DNA from 3 places in the Allocatenococcus thiocycli genome. Region 2 is predicted to be linked to each of the others. Evidence: predicted binding sites of a transcription regulator. Region 2 holds the regulator's gene; each other region holds the start of a gene.
What was found. The regulator PurR, encoded in region 2, represses purine synthesis genes. The targets are predictions, from matches to a motif close to TNANGNAAACGTTTNCNTNA.

Region 1: purM (phosphoribosylformylglycinamidine cyclo-ligase) is a predicted target of PurR. The motif match lies at 1,520-1,539, and genes of this name have one in related genera.
Region 3: L9Q40_RS09540 (formate--tetrahydrofolate ligase) is a predicted target of PurR. The motif match lies at 1,302-1,321, and genes of this name have one in related genera.

The regions. Positions count from the first base shown of each region.
Region 1 covers NZ_CAKLCK010000043.1:189,939-193,199, forward strand. Annotated here, with positions in the region: gene L9Q40_RS18285 (uracil-xanthine permease family protein) at 1-701, shown strand, start outside; gene upp (uracil phosphoribosyltransferase) at 797-1,423, opposite strand; gene purM (phosphoribosylformylglycinamidine cyclo-ligase) at 1,604-2,644, shown strand; gene purN (phosphoribosylglycinamide formyltransferase) at 2,820-3,261, shown strand, end outside.
Region 2 covers NZ_CAKLCK010000001.1:323,506-326,766, forward strand. Annotated here, with positions in the region: gene L9Q40_RS01465 (TVP38/TMEM64 family protein) at 1-190, opposite strand, end outside; gene L9Q40_RS01470 (TfoX/Sxy family DNA transformation protein) at 375-965, opposite strand; cyclic di-GMP riboswitch class I at 1,082-1,170, opposite strand; gene purR (HTH-type transcriptional repressor PurR) at 1,438-2,442, opposite strand; gene torD (molecular chaperone TorD) at 2,876-3,261, opposite strand, start outside.
Region 3 covers NZ_CAKLCK010000027.1:9,361-12,621, forward strand. Annotated here, with positions in the region: gene L9Q40_RS09540 (formate--tetrahydrofolate ligase) at 1-1,250, opposite strand, end outside; gene L9Q40_RS09545 (inosine/guanosine kinase) at 1,472-2,776, opposite strand; gene L9Q40_RS09550 (CreA family protein) at 2,907-3,261, opposite strand, start outside.

The DNA.
Region 1 (3,261 bases), on a different contig from region 2:
TGTCTCTTGCCTATGGCGTTGTTGATTTTACCCCTGTCGCTCAAGCAGCTTGGCTTTCATTGCCAAACTTCACCACACCAGAATTCAATATCAACGCGATTCTGTTCATGATTCCGGTTGCGATTGCTCCTGCTGTAGAACACGTAGGTGACATGCTGGCCATTTCTAACGTGACAGGCAAAGATTACCTTAAAAAGCCAGGTCTACACCGCACTATCGCAGGTGACGGGGTAGCGACAATGGCGGCGGCAATGGTTGGCGCGCCACCAAATACGACTTACAGCGAAGTAACTGGCGCGGTAATGCTGACGAAAGCATTCAATCCGAAGATCATGACATGGGCAGCAGTGACCGCTATTGTTCTGGCTTTGGTTGGCAAGCTAGGCGCTATCCTTCAGACCATCCCTGTTCCTGTAATGGGTGGCATCATGATCCTCCTGTTTGGTTCTATCGCTACTGTAGGTCTGAACACGCTGATCAAAAACCACGTTGATCTACACAAGTCTCGCAACCTGGTTATCGTTGCTGTTACGCTAGTATTTGGTATTGGTGGCATGGCTTTCGGCATTGGTGAATTCAGCCTACAAGGCGTTAGCTTGTGCGGTATCGTGGCAATCATTCTGAACCTGGTTCTTCCACACGACCTAGGTGAAAACCACGTTGTAGATAACGCTCAGATCGAAGAAGACAAAGCGAACTAATTCGTAGGTTCAATTCGACACGTACAAAAAAGGCTTGGTAATAACCAAGCCTTTGTTTTTTTTGTTCAGAACTGAATCTGCGTTATGTTAGACGCTTATTTAGTACCGAAAATCTTATCACCCGCATCACCTAGACCAGGAACGATGTAACCTTTGTCGTTTAGTTTCTCGTCGATTGCCGCTGTGTATAGCTCAACATCTGGGTGTGCTTTTTCTAGCGCTTCGATACCTTCCGGTGCCGCTACCAAAACAAGAACTTTAATTTGGTTACAACCTTTCTCTTTCAGAAGATCGATCGTCGCGATCATAGAACCGCCAGTTGCCAACATTGGGTCAACAACCAGTGCGATACGCTCATCAATGTTAGAAGCAAGCTTGTTAAAGTATGGAACTGGCTCAAGCGTTTCTTCATCACGGTAGATACCTACCACACTGATACGTGCACTTGGCATATGCTCAAGAACACCATCCATCATACCTAGACCAGCACGTAGGATTGGCACAACCGTTACTTTCTTACCTTTAATCTGGTCAACTTCTACCGGACCGTTCCAACCTTCGATAGTAACTTTCTCTGTCTCAAAGTCTGCTGTCGCTTCGTAAGTAAGTAGGCTACCGACTTCGGTCGCTAACTCACGAAAACGTTTTGTGCTGATGTCACCTTCTCTCATTAGACCAATTTTATGTTTTACTAGAGGGTGTTTTACTTCAACAACTTTCATGTCCATCTCCGGCTATAATAGGCAATATTTAAACAAACCTTCAGATTATACACGATTTCTGCTAGGAAATCAGGATATATCACTGAAGAAAAAAACCTGCGCAAACGTTTGCTATCTGTATTTAAGCACTGGTAGAATAGCGCCGTTTTCATATCCAACTTAAATACCGAGGACTTCCCTGTGAGTGGTAATAACTCTTCTCTTAGCTATAAAGACGCTGGTGTTGATATTGATGCAGGCAACGCGCTTGTAGATCGTATTAAAGGTGCGGTAAAACGTACTCGTCGCCCTGAAGTGATGGGTGGTATCGGTGGTTTTGGCGCTTTATGCGAATTGCCGACGAAATACAAACAACCTGTATTGGTTTCTGGTACTGACGGTGTAGGTACAAAACTTCGCCTCGCACTGGATATGAACAAGCACGACACTATCGGTATCGACTTAGTTGCGATGTGTGTAAACGATCTTATCGTGCAAGGCGCAGAGCCATTGTTCTTCCTAGATTACTACGCGACAGGCAAGCTAGATGTCGATACAGCGGCTGACGTTGTATCTGGTATTGCAGACGGCTGTGTGCAAGCAGGTTGTGCCCTAATCGGTGGCGAAACTGCTGAAATGCCAGGCATGTACGAAGGTGAAGACTACGACGTAGCTGGTTTCTGTGTAGGTGTGGTAGAAAAAGAAGAAGTCATCGACGGTATGAAAGTAGCGGCAGGTGATGCTCTTATCGCAGTAGGTTCAAGCGGCCCTCACTCAAACGGCTACTCTCTGGTTCGCAAGATCCTTGAAGTATCTGGCGCAGACAAAAACGAAATGCTAGAAGGTCGCACTATCGGTGAGCATCTTCTAGAACCAACTAAGATTTACATCAAATCAGCACTTAAAATGATTGAGAAGCACGACATTCATGCAATTTCTCACATCACAGGTGGTGGTTTCTGGGAAAATATCCCACGCGTTCTACCAGAAGGCACTAAAGCAGTGATCGACGGTAACAGCTGGGAATGGCCAGTGATTTTCCAATGGCTACAAGAGAAAGGTAACGTTGAAACACACGAAATGTACCGTACATTTAACTGTGGTGTTGGTCTAATCGTTGCTCTTCCTAAAGATCAAGCAGAAGCAGCGGTTGCACTTCTGCAAGAAGAAGGCGAAAACGCATGGGTGATTGGTGAAATCGCTCAAGCGGAAGCAAATGAAGAACAAGTTGAAATCAAATAACTTGCGATTCTTGCTCAAAAAGTAAAAAGAATGAGGACGCTATGTCCTCATTTTGCTATCTGGAACTCGAAAACCATTTCAATAGTAGGTGATATCAATTCCGTAATGAGATCATCATTCTTGCTAACATTGATATAATTTAAAAAACCTACAGTAGTAAGGCAGTCTCAACATCATGAAAAATATAGTGGTCCTAATTTCTGGTAGTGGCAGTAATCTACAAGCGATATTGGAAGCGTGTGAAGCAAATATGCCTAACGCGCAAGTCGCTGCCGTTTTCTCAAATAAAGCGGACGCTTACGGATTAGAGCGCGCGAAACAATTTAATGTTGAAGGCCATTTTGTCGACCCAAAAGCATTTGAGTCTCGTGAAGCATTTGATGCAGAATTGATGAAGCAAATCGACCAGTATCAACCAGATGTCATCGTATTGGCTGGTTATATGCGCATTCTCAGCAGCGAATTTGTGCAACACTACATGGGTAAGATGATCAATATTCACCCTTCACTGTTGCCAAAATACCCTGGGCTGCACACTCACCAACGTGCAATTGACGCGAAAGATAAAGAGCACGGCACCAGTGTCCACTTCGTAACGGAAGAGCTCGACGGTGGTC
Region 2 (3,261 bases):
AAAACGCAGTGATAGCCACATAGGCCGCAAAATAAACCGTAACCGCCAAGATAAATCTCTGGTCAATATAGGCGTTAAGAGCCTCTTGCTGCGCTTTGGCGTTCTCTAAAGTGAGGTACTGGCTAAAGTTAACGGCTAATAAAATGATCGTTAACAGCAGTATTAACCCAAAAACCAGTTTTTTATTCATTGTCGTACTCCAGAAGGATAGCCTTGTTCTAAAAGGTTAACAGATGCCATTGATGAAATATGTTACTTGATATTATTTGATTGATATATGGAGTAATAGACAGGTTGAGCCTGGAAAAAATTTCAAAAAAAAACCGCAGTCAAAGCTGCGGTTTTTATACGTACGATAGGTTTATACCTACAGATTAAGAAAGCGCATTTTCCAGCTCTTCTCTGCGAGATTGAGGAACGACGCTCCAGTGCGTGCCGTTTATCGCTCCTTCTAAAGCCCAGAGTAGCTCAATACTTACTTTTGCGGAGTGAGAGTCACGTATCGCTTTGTAAGCATTCAATGCACCTTTCTCTTCAAGTTGTTCAACTGATTTTATACCAGCTTTCTTAAGCATTCGTTCAGTCGCTAGTCGTAAGTTAGGCAGGTCTTTCAACCTGTCGGGCTTACTACTTGCCTGTTGCTTTTTTTCCAAATTGGCTTGTTCTAACGACTTTTTCGCTACTTCTATCAAGCGTTCACTCGATTCCCACAAGTCGTCGGAAATCGCGTAGTACTTAGTAACGACTGGAAAACCACGCTTTTTATAAACGTACGGTTTTAGCCCTTGCTTCTCGAAGTTAGATGAAGTTTGCTGGTCTGCTCGTATGTGAAGTTGATCATTCACAACCAGTGCAAACATCGTTTCATCAGCGAAAAGTCCGAAGCCACCAAACATTGAGCGCGACTTGATCGTACCAAGTGCCTCAAATAGCTTCATAGAATCTTTGAGTATCGGTTTATCCATGATGTGTTATCTCGGTGTAATTATTATTACGCCACCAAAAGTCAGGTCCGAGAGATTAGCAAATACATGCAAGCCCAATGTCATTAAAGGGTAAACTCATCATATGCATATTTGCCATCGGTAACCCCGCTACCTTCCATTTATAAAATGGTTAAGGCCGGAAGCTTTGCGTCCCACCCTTTCGGATGGTTTGCCCTGTGCGTGACATGTTGAGAATACTTTTTATCTTGAATTAACATCACAATCTAGAGATCAAAGTGTGATATTGCTTCAGTAAAACGCTGTGTTTTTATGGTGTTTGTTTCATATTTAAGATTGAAGTTTGAGTGCGAGTGGCTAGGTTATGTGAGATGGATTGTGTTTATACAAAACAGTAACTTATAAAACGTTTACTGACTGTAGTGAACAAAGAGTGCGATAAAAGTTAATTTTCGGATAAAAAATAAGCGCTCCGAAGAGCGCTTGTTAGTAACTAGTTGAGTTTTTTAACAGTATTTCGAACGACCAACTCTGGCTGCATTTCAAAAATGCGTTTTTCGTGTTCTTTGTCTTTAATACGCTCAAGCAGAATCTCGAAGGCATTTTTACCAACACGACGTTTTGGCTGGTGTATCGTTGTTAGCGGCGGAGAGAAGTACTCTGCCAATTCGATATTGTCGTAACCAATAACAGAGACGTCGTCAGGAATCTTAATACCGTTCTGTTGTAGACGGCTCATCAAGCCCAACGCCATCGTGTCATTGAAACAGAATACCGCAGTAGGGCGTTTCTCCATCGCGGTAATTTTGTCTGCGACCAAAACTGCGGTATCACATTCAAAGTTACCTTCAAGAATCCAGTCTTCATTGACAGGAATGTTGGCTTCTGCCATCGCTCGACGGTAGCCCGCAATGCGCTCTTGGCAAGCGAGTTTTTCAAAGTGACCACTCAAGCAAGCAATATCAGTATGACCATTATCAATCAGGTACTTGGTCGCGATATAACCGCCTTCCTCTGAGTTATCCATGATTTTGTCTGCTTGCGAGCTTTCTGGGCCCCAGTCCATGACAACTTTCGGAATATCTGCATGACGGTCAAGCATTTGCTTCAGCTCTTCTGTCAGGTCAGAACACATCACTAGTATGCCATCTACACGCTTTTCAGCGAGCATGCGGATGTAATCTCTTTGCTTTTCATAGATACCACCAGTGTTACACAGGATAAGCGTGTAGCCTTGGCGGTAGCAGTAACTCTCTACACCATCGATGACTTCAGAGAAGAATAGGTTGGTAGATTGTGTCACCAACATGCCGATGGTGCGAGTTGAGTTACATTTCAAGCTACGAGCAACCGCACTTGGTGCATAGTTAAGCTCATCAACGGCTTTCATTACTTTTTCTTGTGTTGCTTCTGCAACAAAACGCGTCTTGTTGATAACGTGCGAAACTGTAGTTGTAGAAACGCCGGCTAATCTAGCAACGTCTTTTATAGTGGCCATACATGGTGTCCTGTTTCGAGCTACGAATATACCGCGGAGGATAAACCTTTTTGCTGTTCGTCTTTTGTAAACTTAGCGCAACAAAAACAATGGCGCTGAGTATGTTTAGCAGTGGTTACTCCGAAGTCGGTAGAGGGTATGTAGCGACAGTGGTTGATAAAGCTCATTTCTTCCATCGAATGAAGAATCGTTATCAACCTATTAAGAAAACACAAAAACCGCTTTATTTCAGCGGTTTACATTAAAATCATATTTAATCGTTTGCGTTCACATTTTAGCCCTATGCGGGCAAGCTGGCAATAATTTAAGCAATGGTTTTGTGCCTAATAAGTCACATTTTGATTGCTAAAAAGCGAGCGATTGGAACGATTTATATAGTTAACGAATAAAAGATAGGGAACCTAAAAGACAGGCTCCCTAAAATAGGCGGCAATTATTCACCAAGAAGGTAAGCGCTGTCCAGTTTACAAAATGCAATTAATAGTTGCGCGACGCTGGCGTAGAAGCCAAATTCATCCAGTTGCTGACACTTGTGAGCGAACTTCGGTAACCAAGACATGAGTTGGCTTTCGATGAATTCATTTTGTTTAACAAAGGCTTCTTCCATGTGTTTTTCTTGCTCAAACTCATTAGAGCGAATGATCATGTTACCCAGGAAGTCCAGTTCTACCGCTAAGTGGTCGGCTGGTTCTTTTAGACGGTCGTCCACTTGGACACCAAACTCAGCCATCAACTTTTCCATCTCTTCGGCGGGTTTGTCGTTGAGTAAACCAGATTCACCAATGTACATGGAAGCGTAGGGAAGCGCGCCGTACTTTT
Region 3 (3,261 bases), on a different contig from region 2:
AGTACGGAGAGTTCCTGTTCGCAGTCTTGCGGAAACTGGTTGATCGCGACAACGGCAGGAAGGCCGTATTTCTTAACGTTATTTATATGCCACTTCAGGTTTTCAAATCCGGCTTCTAGCGCTGGCTTATCAGGATTAAATATCGATTCAGGAATAGCAGCGCCTGGACGAAGATCATAATGCCCCGAATTCGCTTTTAGGCCACGTAAGGTGGCAACAATCACCACACAATCAGGAGCGTGGTTTGAGGCTGCTGCTTTAATATTGCATGCTTTCTCCAGCCCCATATCCGATCCAAAACCGGCTTCAGTTACAGTGTAACTAGAAAGTTTTAGTGCAATTTCATCAGCGATGATAGAAGAGTTGCCGTGAGCAATATTCGCAAAGGGACCTGCGTGAATAAGAGTAGGGACACCTTCTAAAGTCTGCATTAGTGTAGGCGCAATGGCTTCTTTCAACGTTACTGCCATAGCACCCGCGACTTGAAGGTCTTCAGTCGTCACCGGATGGCCATCTAAATCATAAGCAACAACAATTCGTCCGATTCGTTTACGCAGGTCTGCTAAATCTTTGGCGAGTGCAATGATTGCCATGAGTTCTGATGCGGCAGAAATGTCGAAACCTTCGCTTCTTTCGATGCCATTAATGGTTTTACCTGGTTCGTTTAGACCAATTTTTACCATGCGTAGTGCGCGATCATTATGATCCATCACGCGCTTCCACGTGATACTGTCGACATCTATTTTTAACGCTTTTAAACCAGTACGAGCTTCAAATGCATCGTAGCCTTCACGTTGCTCGTGGTATAGACGAGCATCTAGCGCGGCTGATGCAAGGTTATGAGCAGCGGTAACGGCGTGAATATCGCCAGTTAAATGTAAGTTTAACTCTTCCATCGGTGCGACTTGAGAGTAACCACCGCCGGCCGCACCACCTTTGATTCCAAATACTGGTCCCATAGAAGGCTGTCTGATGCAGGCCATCACGGATTGGTTTAACTTTGCTAACCCTTGTGCAAGGCCGATAGTTGTGACTGTCTTACCTTCGCCGAGTGGCGTTGGTGTTATGGCCGTGACTAATACTAATTTACCGTCTTTGTTTTCTTTGAGACGGTTTAAACATCTTGGATGAACTTTGGCTTTGTGTTTGCCGTGCGTATCATATTCATCAGGCTGTAAACCTGCATTCGCGGCAATAGTATCGATTGAGGATAGAGGGGTGTTTCGGCAAATTTCAATGTCGGACTGCATGGATGCTCCCAAAGTGACTAAACCGTAGTGCATAAAGCGAAGGCATTGCTGTTACGCAATCGTTTGCGCGAGAATAATACTGGTAAAAAACCAACTGTAAAGAATTTAATGCGAATCTTTGCGGTGCATATTAGCAAAAACAACTAAACACTGCTCTAGATCAAAACAAAAAGGCCACCAAAAGGTGACCTAAGTGAATTTTTACACTGAAAATCAGGCTATTAGCGATCCCAGTATGCCTCTTCTAAACTGTCTTCGCGTTCAGGAAGAGCACGAGACAGGCGAGGAGAGTGCTGTGTTAATACTTCATAGCTCACTCGGTTTGCGTATTTACAAATTTGGGAAAGCGAAGAGTATGTTAAGCAGCGTACTTCGTGCTTTTCTGAACCTGGCACTTCTTTCTGGTGGAATGAGTTTGCTGCCATATCATGCAGAAGTGCGGAAAGTGCTGCATCGCCAGCACCATTGGTATTCTTAATTTCCAGAGGTCCGCCCAAGTATGGGCCAATGTGAGAGTACACTTTCATCGCATTTTTACAGTCAGATTTGCGCATTGCACGGCTAAATTCGTATTGGTTGAATTCACCAATGCTGCTTTCCAAAATGTCATGCGTGGTTTCACGCTTCACTGTCTCGTCAGTGTAGCCTGCCATGTACAAGCCATTTGGTCCTGCGGTGCACAGAACTAGATCGACCCAATCAAGCGTTTTATCGGCTGCTGCTAGTGGATCGGTTAATCCAGTTAGAGCCGCGCCTTCTTCTTCATTCATAGCAACTACAGATACATTTTCACGAATGTATTCCTGCCACCATTCAGCGTTGCCTTCGATCACGTATTTCGTCCCTAAAGTAAGTACAACCGGAACATCATGCTTTTTAGCAAAATCGATCGCTTTCTGTACCGCCTGTGGCATTGGATCTTCTTTTTTGCCACGCATTAGATAAGAAGAGACGACCAACGCTGATGCTTTGCTGAATACTTCTTCTGGGATACTTTCTGGTAGAAGTTGGTTCATGTGCCCTTCGTTTATCGCAAAGGTACGCTCGCCATCTTGAGAAATAAGGGTGTAGCAACGACCAATAGGGCCATCTACTGTTTGTAGATGATTAAGGTTCATGCGAGAAGAAGTCTTACATAGGTATCGGTATGCAAATGAACCTACTTGAATGTTTCTAGACATGACACCCAATAGCACTGATTTACTGTCTGCAAGTACTGAGTAGTTGTGCAGCGTATTGCCAATGGTATCTCCAGGATATTGGTGCGTAATCAGGCCTTGTTCAACCAGCTCTTCGTACAGTGCATCGGCTTTGTTCTCTTCAAGAACGAGAGAGTGTCCTTTACTTAAGTTGTACTTCTCTAAAAACGCATCGTCTACACGCGCTTCGATATCGACGATGGTTTGGCCTACACCGACAATCGTTGGACGATATAACTTTGGTGTTTGTCGAATTTGGTTAACGATTGGATCACGAGCGTGAGTTGGAAAGTAGTGTTTAGATTTACGCTGGCCAGGAAACTTCATGCTTGTTCTTGAGTGAGAAAAAAAGAGGTGTGATTGTATCACATAAAAATGAAATTAAACTGGTTTTGTTGCAAGAAAACTTGCCCACCAACACATTATGGTGGGCTTTCGAAGGATAATTGAGGAGGTATTAATTGGTTTTTGCTTGTGTCGGCTCGACGTAAGCTTTTGTTCCCCAGAGTGGCACAGTTGATAGACTATGTTTGAAGCTCCCCGACGTCTCCTTTGTAGAGTATGAAAGGTACATCAGCGTTTGATTTTCTGGGTCATAAATGCGTCGAATCTTCATCGACTTAAAGAAGATACTCTTTGACTTCTTAAAGACGACATCGCCAGATTTACTCTTATCAATCCTGGCTAGCATTTCAGGCGTGATTTCACCGGTTTGGCGACAAGAGATAGAGCTATCACTTGGGTCAGCAAGACTGAAATCCGCTTCAATACTGGCAACGTGACAAGTCACCCCCGGTACTTCGGGATCGACA